Regions from separate parts of the Janthinobacterium aestuarii genome, predicted to be linked through region 2. Evidence: predicted binding sites of a transcription regulator. Region 2 holds the regulator's gene; each other region holds the start of a gene.
The links. The regulator LexA, encoded in region 2, represses DNA repair genes until DNA is damaged. The targets are predictions, from matches to a motif close to ACTGTATNNNNATACAGT.

Region 1: a site for LexA is predicted at 4,824-4,841, ahead of recA (recombinase RecA). Genes of this name have one in related genera too.
Region 3: a site for LexA is predicted at 4,765-4,782, ahead of OPV09_RS01205 (putative DNA modification/repair radical SAM protein). Genes of this name have one in related genera too.

The regions. Positions count from the first base shown of each region.
Region 1 is NZ_CP142523.1:5,972,294-5,978,931, forward strand. Features, by position in the region: gene sucC (ADP-forming succinate--CoA ligase subunit beta) at 1-346, opposite strand, end outside; gene OPV09_RS26915 (DUF2889 domain-containing protein) at 425-985, opposite strand; gene OPV09_RS26920 (class I SAM-dependent methyltransferase) at 1,263-2,801, opposite strand; gene recX (recombination regulator RecX) at 2,958-3,413, opposite strand; gene recA (recombinase RecA) at 3,617-4,720, opposite strand; gene OPV09_RS26935 (response regulator) at 4,976-5,710, shown strand; gene OPV09_RS26940 (sensor histidine kinase) at 5,707-6,638, shown strand, end outside.
Region 2 is NZ_CP142523.1:4,993,869-5,000,506, reverse strand. Features, by position in the region: gene OPV09_RS22505 (CvpA family protein) at 1-391, shown strand, start outside; gene purF (amidophosphoribosyltransferase) at 430-1,953, shown strand; gene OPV09_RS22495 (cystathionine gamma-synthase family protein) at 2,100-3,341, shown strand; gene lexA (transcriptional repressor LexA) at 3,431-4,066, opposite strand; gene rpsF (30S ribosomal protein S6) at 4,342-4,734, shown strand; gene priB (primosomal replication protein N) at 4,755-5,063, shown strand; gene rpsR (30S ribosomal protein S18) at 5,079-5,369, shown strand; gene rplI (50S ribosomal protein L9) at 5,397-5,852, shown strand; gene OPV09_RS22465 (replicative DNA helicase) at 5,988-6,638, shown strand, end outside.
Region 3 is NZ_CP142523.1:282,131-288,768, reverse strand. Features, by position in the region: gene rhaI (L-rhamnose catabolism isomerase) at 1-951, shown strand, start outside; gene OPV09_RS01215 (bile acid:sodium symporter family protein) at 1,092-2,105, shown strand; gene OPV09_RS01210 (UdgX family uracil-DNA binding protein) at 2,057-3,520, opposite strand; gene OPV09_RS01205 (putative DNA modification/repair radical SAM protein) at 3,517-4,749, opposite strand; gene modA (molybdate ABC transporter substrate-binding protein) at 4,887-5,645, shown strand; gene modB (molybdate ABC transporter permease subunit) at 5,661-6,338, shown strand; gene OPV09_RS01190 (sulfate/molybdate ABC transporter ATP-binding protein) at 6,350-6,638, shown strand, end outside.

The DNA of each region.
Region 1 (6,638 bases), 980 kb from region 2:
GGTCGGTGACCAGCGAAACGTACAGTTCTTGTTTGATGTCGGCGCCTTCTTCCACCAGCAGGCGGTTGACTTTCTGGCCTTCGGCGCTGGTCTGGTGCGTGATCAGCTGCATGCCCATGATCTGGTCAGCGTATTCCTTGACCTGCTCGATCGATTTTGCCACTTTCACGCCGCCGCCCTTGCCGCGGCCACCTGCGTGGATCTGCGCCTTGACAACCCATACCGGGCCGCCCAGGGTTTCCGCAGCCTTGACGGCTTCTTCGACGGACATGCACGGAATACCGCGTGGTACCGTCACTCCGTGCTGCCGGAGGATTTCTTTGGCTTGATACTCATGGATTTTCATGCTGGCTTCCCTTCTGATACTGATTTGTAAAAATACGGTTAGTGGTGCAAAAAAAACAGGAAAAACAGAGCGCCGGGGTCACGCTTTGGCTACCCAGCGCGGGTAATACTGTGCAACTGCCCCACCATCGGTGCGCAGGGCGTGGCATTTGTCGAGTTGAAACGGCTTTTCATGCGACAAGTCAGCATTCTCACCGTCACGGGTCGACCAGACATCGCCGGCAAATGCCTGAACCGTCGCAGTCGGCAAGACTTGCGCCAGTTCGGTCAAATGGGTACAGCCAGCGATTCCCGCCAGGCGCTGTTTCAAGTCGCGGCGGAAATTCTTCAATAAATTCAAACCGATCAGCGCCCTGTAAGCGGGGCCGATGGTATCGCAAAAATCGGGATAGGGCACGGCATCGGAGGCAGCTTCGGCCTCGACAATGGTCAGTTCGCGATCGACGGTAATACGTAAGTGGAGGTCATGCAGAGGGGCGCCGGCGGGACGGGGGCCGGAGGCCAGGGTCGCGTCATAGCTTTTGATGTCGGTGATATGGGCGTCAATATCCCACAGGCCGTCGTCGCGCATATACGCTTGGACGTCGATAACGCGGGAGTGCCGTAGGGCGCGCCGGGATACGGGAGTTGACAGGGGCATAAGACCGATGCCGCTTGCGCGGCCATAATTAGTAAGCAGCCATGTGCCTAAAGCACTCTGTTCGCAGCTTCTACGAACAGCAACCGCACCTGCGGCGCCGCAAAAACCCTAAAAGTGTAGCACACAGGGCGCTAGTTGCGCCGCAACATAATTTTTTATTGGTCGTGCCGTCTGCCGCAAATCATTAACGAAAATCGCAAAATCAATGACAATTATTCACAATGCAGATAACTTGAAAGCATGCCTGCGGCACCGGCGCACTGGCCGGCGCCGCGCTTCAGTCAGCCACACCCAGTGCGCGTAAAACGGGCAAGGTGCGCGCGGAAAAATATTCCGCGCGCGCCAGCAGTTCGGCCAGGTTTTCCTCTTCCGTCAACAAGGGCTGCCCGTCCTTCGTCAGCAGTTGCTCCAGGCGCAGCAGTACCGGCCACGTCGCGCGCACCCATTCTTGCGGCGTTGGACAACCTTGCTGTTTTGCCCACAGGAACAGTTGTTGTAAATGCGATACAACCACGCCGCCGCCCGTCAGGGGGCTGGCGAGGCTGTGCAAGTCGGTTCTTGCCAGCGCCTGCTCCAGCAAGTGCGCATTCAGCCGCGCCGTCTGCGGCCGCGCCACAGCGATGTCGGCCTCGTCCTGGACGGCAAGCACGCTGCCCTTGCTGACCAGCACCAATATGATCTGCAGCAAGGCGGCCAGGCCGGCTTCGCTACCCGCCAGTTGCAGCTCCAGTTCGCCTATCGTGTACACGCGATGGTCGGCCATGGCGTCGAGCACGGGCGCATACACGCGCTCGTCCATATCGGCGTCGCCCAGCACCCCGTGCACGCTCAACACCACTTCGTCGCGGGGCACGGCCAGCATCACGCGCACGGCCCGCACGGCGCTGACCTGGGCCAACGGCGTCAGCCTGCGCGCGCCCTTGACCCAGTAATCCTTGCGGAATTGCTCGTTGACGAGAAAGGCGCGCGTCGTCTCGCGGAAGACGGGATCGGGTATCTCGGCCAGGAATTGCTGGTGTTCGGCCGTCAGGTTCAGCATGTCGACCAGAGCGGTATAGTTGGCGGACGAGGCGAACTCCAGCTTGGCCTCGCCCAGCATGGCCGCAACGCTGGAAAAGGCCATCGGCTGCCAATCCGCATTGAAATATTCGTGTGCAATATAGTTGCGGTCCAGCGCTTTCAGCTTCTCGAAACGGTCCGCCAGCAGGGGATTGGCCTCCAGGTAGCGCGGTTGCACGGCGATCATCCTGTCGACAAAATCGATGGCGCCGTCGACTCGTGCCAGCACGCCCACGCCGGGCGCGCTCATGACGCGGCTATGCTCGGCCAGCAAGTCGCGCATCGGCATCATGGCACTCCAGCCCGGCTGCGTGTTATAGCTGATATAGGCGACGCCACCCACTTTCAGCTTGCGCTGCAGGAAATCGACGATCAAGGCGCGATTTTCTGCCGAGACCCAGCTCCAGATCCCGTGCAGGCAGATAAAGTCGAAATCGGGCAAGTCGTCACGGCGGCAAAACTGCGCGAACGATTCGTCCGTGAACTGTGCGCCGGCGCCGGTCACGCTGGCCAGCTCCTGCGCAAAGGTGGCCTGGGACGGATTGAAATCATTGCCATGCCAGCGCGTGGAAGACGCCGCCGCATGGATGTTGGCGCTGATGCCCTGGCCAAAGCCCAGCTCGCAAGCCGTGCCGCTGGCCGGCAAGGCAAGCCCGGCAGCCAGCAGGGGCAGCCGCAGGCGCAGAGGATTCAATTCTTCGTAATAGCCATAGGTATAGGCGATTTCGGCCACATAGCCGGCATTCCAGTTGCTCATCTCGATCCTGTCACGGTCAGTGGTGCTGCGCGCATCGCACAGCGTTCGAGCGCCAGAATACCTTATCGCGCGGCGTCGCCATACTGGAAACAAACGGCGTTTGAAAGCGCAGTTCATGGGGCACGACGGAGGCCGGCCGGCGCGCCATGGCCAGCCTCATTCCTCGTCGGGATCCAGCCCCTTCAAGGCCGCTTGCACGGCGCGCTGGGAAAAGCCGCGCTGCATCAGGAAGCGCATCTGCTTGTTGCGCTGCTCGGCATCCTGCGCTACTTCACCAAACTTGCGGCGCCACACTTCGCAGGCGCGCGCAACTTCCCCTTCGGCCAGGCCCGCCTTGAGTTCCTGCAGCGCCTCGCCGCCGATGCCATGGCTTTGCAACTCCGCCATGATGCGGCTATTGCCGAAGCGGGCCGAGCGGCGGTGGATCAGCGACTCGGAAAAGCGCTCCTGCGACAGCCAATTGGCTTGCTCCAGGCTGTCGAGCAAGGCTTCCACGTCATCGCCCTCCTGCGCATGGCGCTGAAGCTTGCGCCGCAATTCCATGCGGCTGTGTTCCCGCATCGACAAAAAGCGTAGCGCCCTGCCCTTCAGGCTTAGTTGTACTGCGGCCATACACCCACCTTGTCTTTCATTCCACAATCACATCACCCAAACACAATCGCCGCCCGGCGCAACAGCGCGGGACGGCGATCATGGTCCTACCTTGCGGCAAGCCATGCGTAGGTCGGATCAGGGCCCTTGGACCGTAATCCGACAACATTGTTGACGTCTGTGGTGTTGTCGGATTACGCGCGGCTTTGCCGCGCTAATCCGACCTACTCTGGCTTGGCTTCCGTAGCCTTGGCAGCCTTGTCGGCGGCTTTATCCGCTTTTTCCGGCTTTTCAGCAGCCAGCGGCGGCAGTTCGCGCACGCCCAGCGAAGCGCGGACCTTGTTTTCGATTTCGCGGGCCAGCGCCGGACGCTCCTGCAGGAAGGCGCGGGCGTTGTCCTTGCCCTGGCCGATACGTTCGCCGTTGTAGCTGTACCACGAACCGGATTTTTCCACGATCTTGGCATCCGAGCCCAGGTCCAGGATTTCGCCTTCGCGCGAAGTGCCTGCGCCGTACAGGATGTCGAAGTGCGCTTCCTTGAACGGTGGCGCGATCTTGTTCTTGACGACCTTGACCTTGGTTTCGTTGCCGATCACTTCATCGCCGGACTTGATCGAGCCGGTGCGGCGGATATCCAGACGCACGGAGGCGTAGAATTTCAGCGCATTGCCGCCCGTGGTTGTTTCCGGGCTGCCGAACATCACGCCGATCTTCATGCGGATTTGGTTGATGAAGATGACCAGGGTATTGGTGCGGTTGATGGAACCGGTCAGCTTGCGCAGGGCCTGCGACATCAGGCGCGCTTGCAGGCCTGGCAGGGAATCGCCCATGTCGCCTTCGATCTCGGCGCGTGGCGTCAGCGCGGCCACGGAGTCGATGACGACGAGGTCGACGCTGCCCGAACGCACGAGGGCGTCGCAGATTTCCAGCGCCTGCTCGCCCGTGTCCGGTTGCGAGATCAGCAATTCGTGCAGGTTCACGCCCAGCTTTTGCGCGTAACCGACGTCGAGCGCGTGCTCGGCATCGATAAAGGCGCACGTGCCGCCCAGTTTTTGCATTTCGGCGATGGTTTGCAGGGTCAAGGTGGTTTTACCCGACGATTCCGGACCGTAGATTTCCACCACGCGGCCGCGCGGCAAGCCGCCCACGCCCAGCGCGATATCGAGGCCGAGCGAACCGGTCGACACGACTTGCACTTCTTCGATCGGTGCGCTGGCATCCATGCGCATGACCGAACCTTTGCCAAACTGCTTCTCGATCTGCGCCAGTGCGGCGGCGAGCGCCTTGGCTTTTTCCGATGCGGGTACTACAGCTTTTTTATCGTCCATATGTTCTTTCAGCCGTTCTACAGTTGCGGATTCACGTGACGCATCTACGTGAACCGTGCAGCCTGCGATAGCGCCAGTGGGTTAAATTCTTTACACAGACAGTACTGTATAAAAAAACAGTGATCAATGCAAGCGGAACGTGGATTTGTTTTGAAACAGATCAATACAAGCCTGGATTTTCACAAAAATTCGCCACCTTGCGGAAAATGAAACACAATACAAGCTTCTACCGCCGCAAAGCATAGGAAGTGCACCATGCGTATTTTACTTGCCGAAGATGACAGCGTGCTGGCCGATGGCCTGACCCGCTCGCTGCGCCAGTCCGGTTATGCGATCGACTACGTCAAGACAGGTCAAGAGGCCGATACGGCCCTGTCCACCCAGGAATTCGACTTGCTGATCCTCGACCTGGGCCTGCCAAAAATGTCCGGCCTGGAAGTGCTGCGCCGCCTGCGCGCGCGCGCTTCGCTGCTGCCGGTGCTGATCCTGACGGCCGCCGATTCCATCGAACAACGCGTGAATGGCCTCGACCTCGGTGCCGATGATTATATGGCCAAGCCGTTCGCCTTGTCGGAACTGGAGGCAAGAGTGCGCGCCCTGACGCGCCGCGGCGCCGGCGGCGGCGCCACCATCATCAAGCACGGCCCCCTCAGCTACGACCAGGTGGGGCGCAGCGCCTACATCAACGACCAGATGCTCGACCTGTCGGCGCGCGAACTGGGCTTGCTGGAAATCCTGCTGGGCCGCACCGGCCGCCTCGTCTCGAAAGAGCAGCTGGTCGACCACTTGTGCGAATGGGGCGAGGAAGTGTCGAACAACGCCATCGAAGTGTATGTGCACCGCCTGCGCAAGAAGATCGAAGTAGGCGGCGTGCGCATCGCCACCGTGCGCGGCCTCGGCTATTGCCTGGAAAAATATTCGGAAGCGGCGCGCCTGAACGCTGAAGCGGGCGAGTCGGCAAGCCCGGCCAGCGGACCCGCCAGCAAGTGAAGGCGCGCGAGGCGCCAGCGGACGAGCCGGACGACGACGACTGGTTCGAGCCGCCCACCACGGAGCAGGATGACACGATCGAGCACTCGCTGTTCGGCGAAATCCTCGACTGGATGCTGGCGCCCCTGCTGCTGCTGTGGCCGATGAGCATCGCCATCACCTATCTGGTGGCCAAGGGCATCGCCAATCAGCCGTTCGACCATGCGCTGGAAGACAGCGTGACCGTGCTCACGCAGCAAGTCAAGCAGGCCGATGGCGCCATGTTGCGCCGCGCGCCGGACAAGAACAGCAGCAATAATAATGGCCGCGACTTGCTGCGCGGCGACGATGTCGACACCCTGTATTACCTGGTGGTGGGTCCGCGCGGCGAATACCTGGCCGGCGACCGCGATTTGCCGCCGCCGCAGGATCCCGACAAATACCGCAGCGGCATGGTGCTGTTTCGCAACGACACCATCCACGGCACGCCCGTGCGCGTGGCGTTCAGCTATCTCGACATTCCTGCCGACAACGACGATGAGCCGCACCGCGCGCTGGTACAAGTTGCCGAAACCCTGGAGAAACGCGCCCAGCTGGCCAATGAAATCATCAAGGGCGTGATTTTGCCGCAGTTCATCATCCTGCCCGTGATCCTGGCTCTCGTCTGGTTTGCCCTGGCGCGCGGCCTGTCGCCGCTGGCGCAATTGCAGGAGCGCATACGCGCCCGGCCACCCGACGATTTATCTCCCATCGAATCGGGCCAGGTACCCGAGGAAATCACGCCGCTGGTCGGTTCGCTCAACGAGATGCTGGCGCGGCTATCGCTGTCGATCGACATGCAGAAACGCTTCATCGCCGATGCCGCGCACCAGATGAAAACGCCGCTGGCCGGCATGCGCATGCAGTCGGAACTGGCCCTGCGCCAGACCGACCACGACGAGATCCACCG
Region 2 (6,638 bases):
CTGGATCGTGGCGTTCGTCATTGCCAATGCGTATGGCGCCACCCTGGCGAAATTCCTGCCGGAAGCCGTGCCTGGCGAAGCCATCCGTTTGTTGCTGGCTTTCGTCGTGCTGTTCATCGGCGTGCGCATTTTGATGGGATTGCTGTCCATGACGGTCGACGCGCTCGTCAAGGTGACGGGCCTGAGCCTGGCTGACCGCACCCTGGGCACCCTGTTCGGCGTGGCGCGGGGTCTTGTGATCGTGCTGACCGCCGTCATCTTGTGTGGCATGACGTCCATACCGCAGCAGCCATTCTGGAAAAACGCGCAGTTCAGCCCGCTCGCGGAGCAGGGCGCGCGCGCCATCAAGCCTTATCTGCCTGCCGCTTACGCGCAGCATGTGAAATTTTGAATTTTTTTAAAATCAGTAGCACAGTTTAGGAGCACACCATGTGTGGCATCGTCGGCGTCGTTTCCCATCAACCTGTCAATCAATTGCTCTATGATGCATTGTTGCTCCTGCAACATCGCGGTCAGGACGCGGCAGGGATTGCGACCAATCACAGCAGTATGTTTTCCATGCACAAAGCCAACGGCCTCGTGCGTGACGTCTTCCGTACGCGCAACATGCGTTCGCTGCAAGGCACAACGGGCATCGGCCATTGCCGCTACCCGACGGCCGGTTCGTCGAGCGAAGAGGAAGCACAACCGTTCTATGTGAATGCGCCGTTCGGCATCACCCTGGCGCACAATGGCAACCTGACCAACTGGGAACAGTTGAAGCTGGAAATGTTCAAGAACGACCGCCGCCACATCAATACCGATTCCGATTCGGAAGTGCTGCTCAACGTGCTGGCGCATGAAATCCAGGAAGCGACGACGGGCCTGAACCTGGACCCGGAAGCCATCTTCAAGGCCGTTACCGTGCTGAACCGCCGCGTCAAGGGCGGTTACGCCGCCGTTGCGCAAATCGCCGGCGTGGGCTTGCTGGCCTTCCGCGACCCGCACGGCATCCGTCCGCTGTGCCTGGGCATCAATGAAACGGAGCAGGGGCCCGAATACCTGATCGCTTCCGAATCCGTAGCCCTGGAAGGCATGGGCTTCCGCTTCGTGCGCGACATCGGTCCCGGCGAAGCCGTCTTCATCGATGCCGACAAGAAATTGCACAGCGCCCAGTGCGCCGATAATGCCAGCCTGAACCCGTGCGTGTTCGAATTCGTCTATCTGGCCCGTCCCGACTCCGTCATCGACGGCGCTTCCGTGTACGCCACGCGCCTGAAAATGGGCGAATACCTGGCCGAGAAGATCCGCGCCGAATTGCCAGGCGTGCATATCGACGTGGTCATGCCGATTCCCGATTCCTCGCGTCCGGCCGCCATCCAGCTGGCCATGGCGTTGAACATCGAGTACCGCGAAGGCTTCATCAAGAACCGCTACATCGGCCGTACCTTCATCATGCCGGGCCAGGCGGCACGCAAGAAATCCGTGCGCCAGAAGCTCAACGCGATCCCGTCCGAATTCAAGGATAAAGTGGTGCTGCTGGTCGACGATTCCATCGTGCGCGGCACCACCAGCCGTGAAATCGTGCAGATGGCGCGTGAAGCGGGCGCGACGAAGGTCATCTTCGCCTCGGCCGCGCCACCGGTGATCTACCCGAACGTGTACGGCATCGACATGCCGACGCGCGACGAGCTGATCGCCTACGGCCGCACGACGGAAGAAGTGTGCCGCGAAATCACGGCCGACTACCTCGTGTACCAGGATATCGGCGCGCTGAAGCAGGCGATCGCCGACGTCAACCCGGCCTTGACGAACTTCGAGGCATCGTGCTTCGATGGCGTGTACGTGACGGGCGACGTGTCGCAGGAATACCTGGACCGCCTGGAATATGCGCGCCACCATCCGAAGGCGGCAGCGCCCGAAGATACGCCGCGTTCCCAGCTGAACCTGAACCTCGCTACTACCGAGGCTTGATACTGGGCCCGGCTATTGCCGGGCTTTTTTTGGGGTCAGACCCGTCGGGGGCATGCGCGCCAGTGGTGCGCATTCCGATCCCGGAGGGACTGACCCCAGCACTTGCCTTGGGTTAAGCGGCAAGACGAGTATTTGGAACTTCCACCATGACCAACAAAAAAACCTACGGCTTCACCACCACCATCCTGCACAACGACCGCCGCAAGGGTATCGAACACGGCTCGCTGCACAAGCCCGTGCATACTTCCGTTGCCTTCGGTTACGCCGATGCGCGCCAGCTCGCGTCCGTGTTCCAGGGCAAGGAGCCGGGCTTCCGTTATGGCCGCCAAGGCAACCCGACCGTCTCCGCGCTGGAAGACAAGGTCAACAAGATGGAAGACGCCGTGGCGACTTTGTGCTTCGCCACCGGCATGGGCGCCATCGGCGCCGTGGTGCAATCGTTGCTGCGCGCGGGCGACCATGTCGTGTCGTCGGCCTTTTTGTTTGGCAACACCAACAGCCTGTGGCAAACAGTGACGGGGCAGGGCATCGGCGTGTCGTTCGTCGACGCCACCGATGTAGCCAATGTGGCCGCGGCCATCACGCCGGCCACGCGCATCGTGTTTGTGGAAACCATCGCCAATCCGCGCACGCAAATCGCTGACCTGAAGAAAATCGGCGACTTGTGCCATGAGAAGGGCATCTTGTACATCGTCGACAACACGATGACGACGCCATATCTGTTCCGCCCGAAAGCCGTGGGCGCGGGCCTGGTGGTCAATGCCTTGACGAAATCCATCGGCGGCCACGGCAATGCCCTGGGCGGCAGCTTGACGGACACGGGCGTGTTCGACTGGACGCAGTATCCGAACATTTTCGAGAACTACAAGAAGGCGGCGCCCGCGCAGTGGGGCATCGCGCAAATCCGTGCCAAGGCTTTGCGCGACTTCGGCGCCTCGCTGGGGCCGGAAGCTGCGCATCATATCGCCGTCGGCGCGGAAACCATGGCCTTGCGCATGGATCGCACCTGCTCGAACGCTTTGGCGCTGGCCACCATGCTGCAGGCGGATCCAAGAGTGGCGGCCGTGCATTATCCTGGCCTGGCGTCGCACCCGCAGCATGCGCTGGCCACCGACTTGTTCCGCAGCTATGGCTCGTTGTTCAGCTTTGAGCTGAAAGATGGCATCGACTGCTTCGATTTCCTCAATCGTCTCAATCTTGCCATTCCCGCCAGCAACCTCGGCGACACGCGCACCCTGGTCATTCCCGTCGCCCACACGATTTTCTACGAGATGGGTGCCGAGCGCCGCGCCAGCATGGGCATCGCCGAATCGCTGATCCGCGTGTCCGTCGGTATTGAGGACGAGGCGGATCTGCTTGAGGATTTCCGAGGAGCGTTGGAGGGCTGAGAGCGGTGTTGGTGATTAGGCCATGTGCCAGTTGTGAGGCAAACTAAAAACTGGGGTCAGACCCGGCGGGTCTGACCCCAGCATGCAGTTTAATGCCAGCTGCGCATCAAGCCTACCGCCAAACCTTCCAGGGCGAATTCATCTTCCGGTGACACGGTGATCACCTTGAAGTCCGGATTTTCCGGCAGCAGTTCGATGACGGAGCCCGTCTTCTTGTAGCGCTTGACGGTGACTTCGTCGCCGATGCGGGCGACGACGATCTGGCCATTCTTGGCGCTGTCGACCTTTTTCACGGCCAGCAAGTCGCCATCCATGATGCCGGCGTCGCGCATGGACCAGCCGCGCACCTTCAGCAGGAAGTCGGGTTTGGCCGAGAACAGGGCCGGGTCGACGTTGTAGCTCGCTTCCAGGTTTTCCTGGGCCAGGATGGGCGAGCCTGCCGCCACCCGGCCGATCAGGGGCAGCGACATCAGCAGGGCTGCCGGCACTTTCGACGGCGGCGCTTCGGCGGCCGCACCGATCAGGCGGATGCCGCGCGAGGTGCCGGGCGAAATCTCGATCGCGCCCTTGCGGGCCAGGGCCTGCAAATGCTCTTCGGCCGCATTGGCCGATTTGAAACCCAGTTCATTGGCGATTTCGGCACGGGTGGGAGGAAAGCCCGTGTTTTCAATCGCGTCCTTGATCAGGTTCAGGATTTGTTCTTGTCGTGCTGTCAGCTTGATCATGAGCGGTGGGTGCATACTAAAATGCTGTCTATATGAACAGTCTGTATTTTTGTACAGTATCGCCCACTATGCAAGGGGATTTCCGTGTTTTGGGCGAATTTCGCAAGAAATACTTGTCCGCGGCCGGAAAGCACGGCGGCGCACGGGCTTTTCAGGCGCTTGTGGAAGGAATGATTGAAACGTTTGCAAAAGACGGTTATAATCTTCGGCTGACCTTCCCACACCCGTCTTGACGCCGGGGTGGGCGATTATCAATCCGACCTGAAGGAGTTTGCATGCGTCATTATGAAATAGTCTTTATCGTCCATCCGGACCAAAGCGAGCAAGTGCCCGCGATGATCGAACGCTACAAAGCCAGCGTAACCACCCGCGGCGGTTCGGTTCACCGCGTGGAAGATTGGGGCCGCCGTCAAATGGCTTACTCGATCCAAAAGCTGCCTAAAGCACACTACATCTGCCTGAACATCGAATGCGACAACGAGACCCTGGTCGAGTTGGAAACAGCATTCAAATTCAATGATGCCGTGTTGCGTCACCTGACCGTTAAAATGAAGAAAGCTGAAACAGCTCCTTCGCCGATGATGAAATCGGTACAACGCGAAGACGCGGCCAAAAGCCACCGCACCGAAGCACCAGCAGCCGCTCCAGCCGCAGCAGCAGCAGCTTAATTCTTGACCAGGATCGTGCGCTGAACCAGCTACAAGTAACCGCCATCATTGCCGAGCGCGAAATATTGCGCTATACCCCGGCAGGGCTGCCGATTGTGAATGCAGTATTGCAACACAGTTCGCAGCAGATGGAAGCAGGGATTGCCCGTTTGACCGAGTTTGATGTTGCAGCGCTAGCCGCTGGCGAAATCTCAGGCAGGTTCAGTCAGGCAAGCTTGGGCGGGGTGTATCAGTTCACGGGTTTCCTGGCCAGGAAGAGCCGCAACAGCAAGAGTTTGGTGTTTCACATCATTGATTTTAGTGCAGTCACCCCGACTAGCGCATTTTAGATACAGGAGCCTGACATGGCATTCGGTAAAAAGTTCGACAAAAATAAGCTCAAGCTTAAAGAAAAACGCAAACAGCAAAACCCGTTGTTCAAACGCAAGAAGTTCTGCCGCTTCACCGCAGCTCACGTTGAGCAAGTCGACTACAAAGACGTTGACACGCTGAAAGACTTCGTCCAAGAAAACGGCAAGATCATGCCAGCACGCCTGACCGGTACCAAAGCGCACTACCAGCGCCAAGTTGACACCGCAATCAAGCGCGCTCGCTTCCTCGCGCTGCTGCCATACACCGATCTGCACCACGCTTAATCGGTCAGATATTCCTGGAGAAGAACTATGCAAATCATTCTGTTAGAAAAAGTTGTTAACGTCGGTAACCTCGGCGAAGTCGTCAAAGTCAAAGACGGTTACGCACGTAACTTCCTGATCCCGCAACGCCTGGCACGTCGTGCTACGGCAACCGCTGTGGCTGAATTCGAAGTCAAGCGCGCCGAACTGGAAAAAGCTGCTGCCGCCAAACTGGCCGCATCGCAAGCCCAGGGCGAAAAACTGAGCGGCCTGACCGTTCAAGTTGCTCAAAAAGCTGGTGTTGATGGCCGTCTGTTCGGTTCCGTCACCAACTTCGACATCGCTGAAGCGCTGACCAAGCAAGGTTTTGCTGTTGAAAAAGCACAAATCCGCATGCCTACCGGCCCGCTGAAGATCGTTGGCGAGCACAACGTTTCGGTTGCTCTGCACACCGACGTGGTCGTGGAAGTTGTTATCGCTGTCGTTCCAGACGCGAACGCGTAATTGTCTGCGGGCCTGGCCCGCAAGCATTGCCGCACTATGAAAAGCCGGGTTCGCCCGGCTTTTTTGTGGCCTTTTTTTCGCTCAATTTCAGCCCTTTATTTTTGCCATCACGCCGAAGCGGGTATAATTCGCGCCATGAACGCCCCCTCTGATCCGCAACTGGATTCCCTCCGTATTCCGCCGCATTCGATCGAAGCAGAACAATCCGTCATCGGTGGTCTGCTGCGCGACAATGCCGCATATGACCGCATCGCCGACTTCATGCATGCGGAGGATTTCTATCGCTATGACCATCGCATCATCTTCGAGCAAATCGTCAAGATGGTTAACGCTTCCAAGCCAGCCGATGTCATTACTGTTTTTGAAACCCTGACCCAGCTCGGCAAGGCCGATGACGTGGGCGGACTCGCTTACCTGAACGCCATGGCGCAAAACACGCCATCGGCCGCGAACATCCGGCGTTACGCCGAGATCGTGCGCGACCGCGGCGTGCTGCGCAAGCTCATCACCGTCGCCGACGATATCTCCGGTACGGCCTTCAGCCCGCAAGGCAAGGAAGTCAAGCAGATGCTTGACGAGGCCGAATCGAAGATTTTCGCCATCGCCGAAGAAGGCGCGCGCGGCGCCCAGGGCTGGACCGCCATCCAGCCCCTGCTGACGCAGGTGGTCGAACGCATCGACGAACTGTACAGCCGCGACAACCAGAGTGAAATCACGGGCGTGCCCACCGGTTTCATCGACCTCGACCGCATGACCTCCGGTCTGCAGCCGGGCGACCTGGTAATC
Region 3 (6,638 bases), 1.6 Mb from region 2:
GCCCAGGCTTACGGCCTGGGCTTTGACGCCGTCAATTCGAATACCTTCCAGGACCAGGCCGGACAGGCGCAGTCGTACAAATACGGCAGCCTGACGTCGCACAGCGCGGCCGTGCGCGCGCAGGCCGTCGAGCACAATATCGAATGCATCGAACTGGGCCGTGCGCTGGGCTCGACGGCGCTGACGGTGTGGGTGGGCGATGGCGCGAATTTTCCGGGCCAGCACAATCTGCGCGGCGCGCTCGAGCGCTACCTCGACAGCATGCGCGACATCTACGGCGCCCTGCCCGCCGACTGGCAATTATTTATTGAGCACAAGCTGTTCGAGCCGGCCTTCTACGCCACCACGATCGCCGACTGGGGCACCAGCTTTGCCTGCGCCAGCGCGCTGGGACCGAAGGCCAAATGCCTGGTCGACCTGGGCCACCATGCGCCGAACACGAACATCGAAATGATCGTCGCGCGCCTGGCGCAGTTCGGCAAACTGGGCGGCTTCCATTTCAATGACAGCAAGTACGGCGACGACGACCTCGATTCGGGCAGCATCAACCCTTTCCAGCTGTTCCTCGTGTTCAACGAACTGGCCGACGCGGCCGAGCGCGAAGGCGCCGCCTTCCATCCCGCCTACATGCTGGACCAGTCGCACAATGTGACGGACCCGATCGAAAGCCTGATGAGCAGTGCCGTCGAAGTGCAGCGCGCTTTCATCCAGTCCGCACTGGTCGACCGCGCCGCCCTGCGCCATTACCAGGAAGCCAACGACGTGCACGCCTCGGCGCAAGCACTGAAACAGGCGTTCCGCACTGATGTCAGCGCCATCCTGGCGATGGCACGCCAGCGTTCGGGCGCCGCCATCGATCCTGTGGCCTGCTACCGCAGCAGCGGCTATCGGGAGCAGCGCGGCGTGGCGCGCCCCCCCAAGGCAGGCGCCAGCAGCAGCGGCATCGTGTAAGGCGGGTAGCGAGTGGGAGCATTGCTGCTTCCAGGCAAGCCGCCTGGAAGCAGGTAGAATGGCTGGCACTGGCGCCGTTCCCGGCGCCGTTTGTCATCCCCGGCACAGCGTGCAAGGCTGCGCCGTTACCAGGCTACCGCATGTCTTCTTTTTCTCCCGCTGCCCTGCTGCGCAATCTGAAACCCGATAATTTCACCATCGCCCTGCTCGTCACCGTGGCGCTGGCCACCTTCCTGCCCTGCACGGGCCAGACGGCCGTGGTCTTCGGCAACATCACCACGGTCGCCATCGGCGCCCTGTTCTTCCTGCACGGCGCCAAGCTGTCGCGCGAAGCCGTGGTGGCCGGCGCCATGCACTGGCGCTTGCACTTGCTGGTGCTGGCCAGCACCTTTGTCCTGTTTCCACTCTTGGGCCTGGCGCTGCGCCCGCTGGCGCTGACCTTCCTCACGCCCGACCTGTACATGGGCATCTTGTTCCTGTGCGCGTTGCCGTCGACCGTGCAATCCTCGATCGCCATGACGGCCATGGCGCGCGGCAACGTGCCGGCCGCCATCTGCAGCGCCTCGGCCTCGAACTTCATCGGCATCTTCCTCGCCCCCATCCTCGTCGGCTTGCTGGTGGCCAAGGGCGCGGAAAGCAAGTCGTCGGTCGATGCCGTGCTGTCCATCGTCATGCAGCTGCTGTTGCCATTCTTGGCCGGGCAATTCCTGCGCCGCTGGATCGGCCGCTGGGTCGACCGCCATAAAGCCACCCTGAAATACGTCGACCAGGGTTCGATCTTGCTGGTGGTCTACACGGCCTTCAGCGAAGCCGTCAGCGAAGGCCTGTGGCATACGATTTCCGTGGAAACCCTGGTCGCCCTGGGCCTGATCAGCACCTTGCTGCTGGCGCTGGTGCTGGGCATCTCCACCTTCGTCAGCCGCCGCCTGGGCTTCAACAAGGAAGATGAAATCGCCATCGTCTTTTGCGCCTCGAAGAAAAGCCTGGCCAGCGGCGTACCGATGGCCAAGGTGCTGTTTTCCACGCGTTCGCTGGGCATGGTGATCTTGCCGCTGATGCTGTTTCACCAGATTCAGCTGATGATCTGTGCCGTGATCGCGCAGCGTTATGCGCGGCGCGATGAGGGGCAGGATGTGCCGGCGACAACGCTGTGATGGCTATCCTGCTCTAGCCGCAGCGCCTGCCGCAGCCCCGCCACTATCACCGCGTAAGCCTGCCGCCGGCTGGACTCATCCGGTGCGCGCAGCACATACGCCGGGTGATACGCGGCAATCACCGAGCGCCCCGCATGCTGGACCGGCGTGCCGATCAGCGGCGTCATGCTCGCCGCGCCATCCTGCAGGATGGACTTCAAGGCCGTGCTGCCCAGCGCCACGATCACCTGCGGCTGGACGCGCTCAATCTCTTCTTCCAGCCAGCCATGACAGGCGAGGATCTCGCGTTGCGCGGGCGTCTTGTGCAGGCGGCGCTTGCCGCGTGGTTCCCATTTGAAATGCTTGACGGCGTTGGTCAGATAGATGCTGTCGCGCGCCATGCCCGCTTCCTGCATGGCTTGCTCGAGCAGCGCGCCGGCCGGGCCCACAAACGGCAGTCCCGCCAGGTCTTCCTGGTCGCCCGGCTGCTCGCCCACGAGCATGATGCGCGCCTGTGCCGGGCCAATGCCGGGCACGGCTTGCGTGGCGCTTTTCCACAGTTCGCAGCGGCGGCACTGGTCCAGGCTTGTCGCTACTTCGCGCACTGGCTGGGCGCGCTCGGCTGCAATCGGAATCATGGTGGCGCCGCTGCGCTGGCCCACGCTGGCCGTCTGGCCCGTGCGGCGTTCGCCGTTGGCGGCGCCGCTGAGCATGGCGGGCACGATGCCCCCTTCCGGCAAATTCTTCCAGAAACGCGAGGGGATATGGCTGTGCAGCAAATCCGCATTCACGCGCGCGGGATTGAAGATGCTGCGGTAGTAGGTCAGCCACAGGGCTTCGCCCGCATCGTCGATATCGGCTGCGCCCTGCATCAGTGCGGGGCCCGCGTGCAAGGTCGTGCCATCCCACAGCATGCTGGCAGCGGGCGTGGCGATCATCCAGCTGGTAGCTCCCATGCGGCGGGCGAAGTGGCGCGCCACCTGCGGCAGCACCTCGTGCACGGGTTCGAACCAGGCGACAAAACGGGGCGCGCCCTCGCATTCTGGCCGCTCGCGAAAGCGCACATACGCATGCATGTCGTGCTCCTCGCGGTGCACGGCCTTGACCATGGCGTGCAGGCGCGCGCCGTCCGCGTCGGCCGGCGACATCACGTCGTGCTGGCCCTGCTGCCAGCGCCACAGCACCTGGTACAAAAAGGCCCAGCGGTCAGGCACGTTGAAGCAGGCGGCGCTTTCCAGCAATTCCACCAGGGGACGCGGCAGGCGCAGCAGTGGCGCGCTGGTATCCGTCGCATCCGGCGCGGCGGAAAACAGGTCGCCATCGCCGGGACGCGACTGCCAGGCAACGTCGGCAGGTGGCACGCCAAGCGCGATCAGTTCGCGTGCCGCCGCGCGCCACTCGTCGAACGACTGCGCCAGCCGCACCACCGTACTCATGCGGCCTGCAGCTCCGGCCACAGATTCATCTGCTGCGGCGCCTCCGCCATGGCGCGCCGCAGGTGTTCCGAGGCGGTCGTGTCGCGTGCGGGAAAGTAGTCGGCCGTGATGATGAACGGCGCGATTTTCTTCATGCTGCAGCGCAGGCGGGACAGGTCGGCGTAGCGCACCTGCCGCAGCCGCCGCAGATCGACGATGCGCTGGGCATTGCGCAGGCCGATGCCGGGCACGCGGGCGATCATGTGCTGCGCCGCGCGGTTCAAGTCGAGCGGAAAATGTTCGCGGTGGGCCAGCGCCCACGCCAGTTTCGGGTCGATATCGAGCGCCAGGTTGCCGCCCGTGGCGGGCAGCAGTTCGCTGGCCTGGAAACCATAGCTGCGCAGCAGGAAATCGGCCTGGTACAACCGGTGTTCGCGCAGCATGGGCGGCGGCGCCAGCGGCACGCTTTTCGGACTGTCGGGGATCGGGCTGAAGGCCGAGTAGTACACGCGTTTGAGTTTATAACTGCCGTACAAGGTCTCTGCCGTGGAGAGGATCTGCTGGTCGTCGCTGGCGTCGGCGCCGACGATCATCTGCGTGCTTTGCCCGGCCGGCGCGAAACGCGGCGCGCGCGGTTCTTCCGCTTTCTCGTCGAGCTTGCGGCGTATCGACCCCATCGCCAGCTTGATCGTATGCACGCTCTTTTCCGGCGCCAGCTTTTGCACGCTGTCCTGTGTCGGCAGTTCGATATTGACGCTGAGCCGGTCGGCATAGCGGCCCGCCTGCGCGATCAGGGCCGGATCGGCGTCGGGAATGGTTTTCAAATGGATGTAGCCGCGGAACTGATGCACCTCGCGCAACTCGCGCGCCACCTGCACCAGCTGCTCCATCGTATAGTCGGCCGACTGGATGATGCCGGAACTGAGGAACAGGCCGTCGATGTAGTTGCGCAGGTAAAAGTCGCTCGTCAGTTTCACCACTTCGGCCACGGTAAAGCGCGCGCGCGGCACGTTCGACGTGCGGCGGTTGACGCAGTACTGGCAGTCGTACAGGCAGTAATTCGTCAGCAGCACTTTCAGCAGCGAGACGCAGCGCCCGTCCGGCGTGTAGCTGTGGCAAATGCCCATGCCCGAGGTGGCGCCAAAGCCATCCTTGCCGATGGAATCGCGCTTGGGCGCGCCGCTGCTGGCGCAGGACGCGTCGTACTTGGCCGCGTCGGCCAGGATTTCCAGCTTGTCCGTCAATTCCATGGCTCACCTCGATATACTGTGTTTATATACAGTATATCAGGGAATGCAGCTTGCGCTGGCTTGACCTGTGCGATGGCAGAGCGCTATATATCGGTGTATATTACGGACCAGGTTCTCTTCTCATCAAGGATACGATCATGCGCCTCACCTCCCTCGCCACACTGCTCGGCGCCGCCCTCTTCGCCACCGCCGCCTCGTCCGCCCTTGCCGGTGAAGTGGTCGTGTCGGCCGCGGCCAGCCTGACGAATGCGTTCAAGGAGGCGGCGCAGGGCTATGAGGCGCAGTATCCGGGCAGCAAGGTGTCCTTGAACTTCGCCGCTTCGGGCGTGTTGCTGCAGCAGATCGTCAAGGGCGCGCCCGTGGACGTGTTTGCCTCGGCCGACCAGGAAACCATGGATGCGGCGCAAAAGCAGGGCTTCGTCTTGCCGGCCGAGCGCATGGACTTCGTCGGCAACAGCCTGGTGCTGATCGTGCCGCACGATAGCAAGCTGGGCATCAAGAGCCTGGCTGACCTGACGCACAAGGGCGTGACCCGCGTGGCCATCGCCAATCCGGCCAGTGTGCCCGTCGGCCGTTATTCCGAAGGCGCGCTGAAGAAGGCGAAGCTGTGGGACGCCGTGCAACCGAAAGCCATCGGCACGCAGAACGTGCGCCAGTCGCTCGACTACGTGGCGCGCGGCGAAGTCGATGCGGGCTTTGTCTACGCGACCGACGCGGCCATCATGAAAGACAAGGTGAACGTGGTGCTGGAGGTGCCGCTGGACGCGCCCGTGCTGTATCCGATCGCCACCATCAAGGGCAGCGGCAATGGGGCGGAAGCGAAGCGCTTCGTCAGCTATTTGCAGACGGCGCCGGCGCAAGCCATCCTCGCCAAGTACGGTTTCAAGAAACCATAAAGCAAACGACTGCGCATGGATATCGCCTGGACCGCGCTGGCCCTGTCGCTCAAAGTGGCGACATGGGCCACGGCGCTCAACTTGTTGCTCGGCATCGGTACGGGCTATCTGCTGGCGCGCACGCGTTTTCCCGGGCGCGAGCTGCTCGACGCCCTGTTGACCCTGCCGATGGTGATGCCGCCGACCGTGCTCGGCTATTACCTGCTGGTGCTGCTGGGCCGGCGCGGCACCCTGGGCATCTGGCTGCAGGACAACTTCGGCATCAACCTGATTTTTACATGGCAGGGCGCCGTGATCGCTTCCACCGTGGTCGCCTTTCCCCTCGTCTTCAAGCCCGCGCGCGCCGCCTTCGAGGCCGTCGACGGCCAGCTCGAGCAGGCGGCCCGCGTGCTGGGCATTTCGGAAATGGCGATCTTCTTTCGCGTCACGTTGCCGCTGGCCTGGCGCGGCATCCTGGCCGGCGTGCTGCTGGGATTCGTGCGCGCGCTGGGCGAGTTTGGCGCCACCCTGATGGTGGCCGGCAGCATTCCCGGCAAGACACAGACCCTGTCGGTGGCCGTGTATGAAGCCGTGCAGGCGGGCCAGGACGACGTGGCCAATACGCTGGTCGTGATCATCTCGGTGGTCTGCATCGTGGTGCTGCTGTTGGCTGGCCGCCTGGCGCCCGGGCGCGTCGCGCACAAAGGACGCTGAGGATGACGCCCATGCAACTCGACCTCGACATCCGCGCCACCTTGCGCTCCGGCAAACGCCGCTTCGACCTGCAGGTGCAATGTACGTCCGGCAGCCAGCGCATCGCCATGTATGGCCCGTCCGGCGCCGGCAAGAGCATGACCCTGAAAGCCATTGCCGGACTCTTCACGCCGGACGAAGGCCATATCCGCCTGAACGGGCGCACCTTGTTCGACTCGGCCGCCGGCATCAATTTGCCGCCGCAGCAGCGCAATGTCGCCTACCTGTTCCAGGATTACGCGCTGTTCCCGCACCTGACGG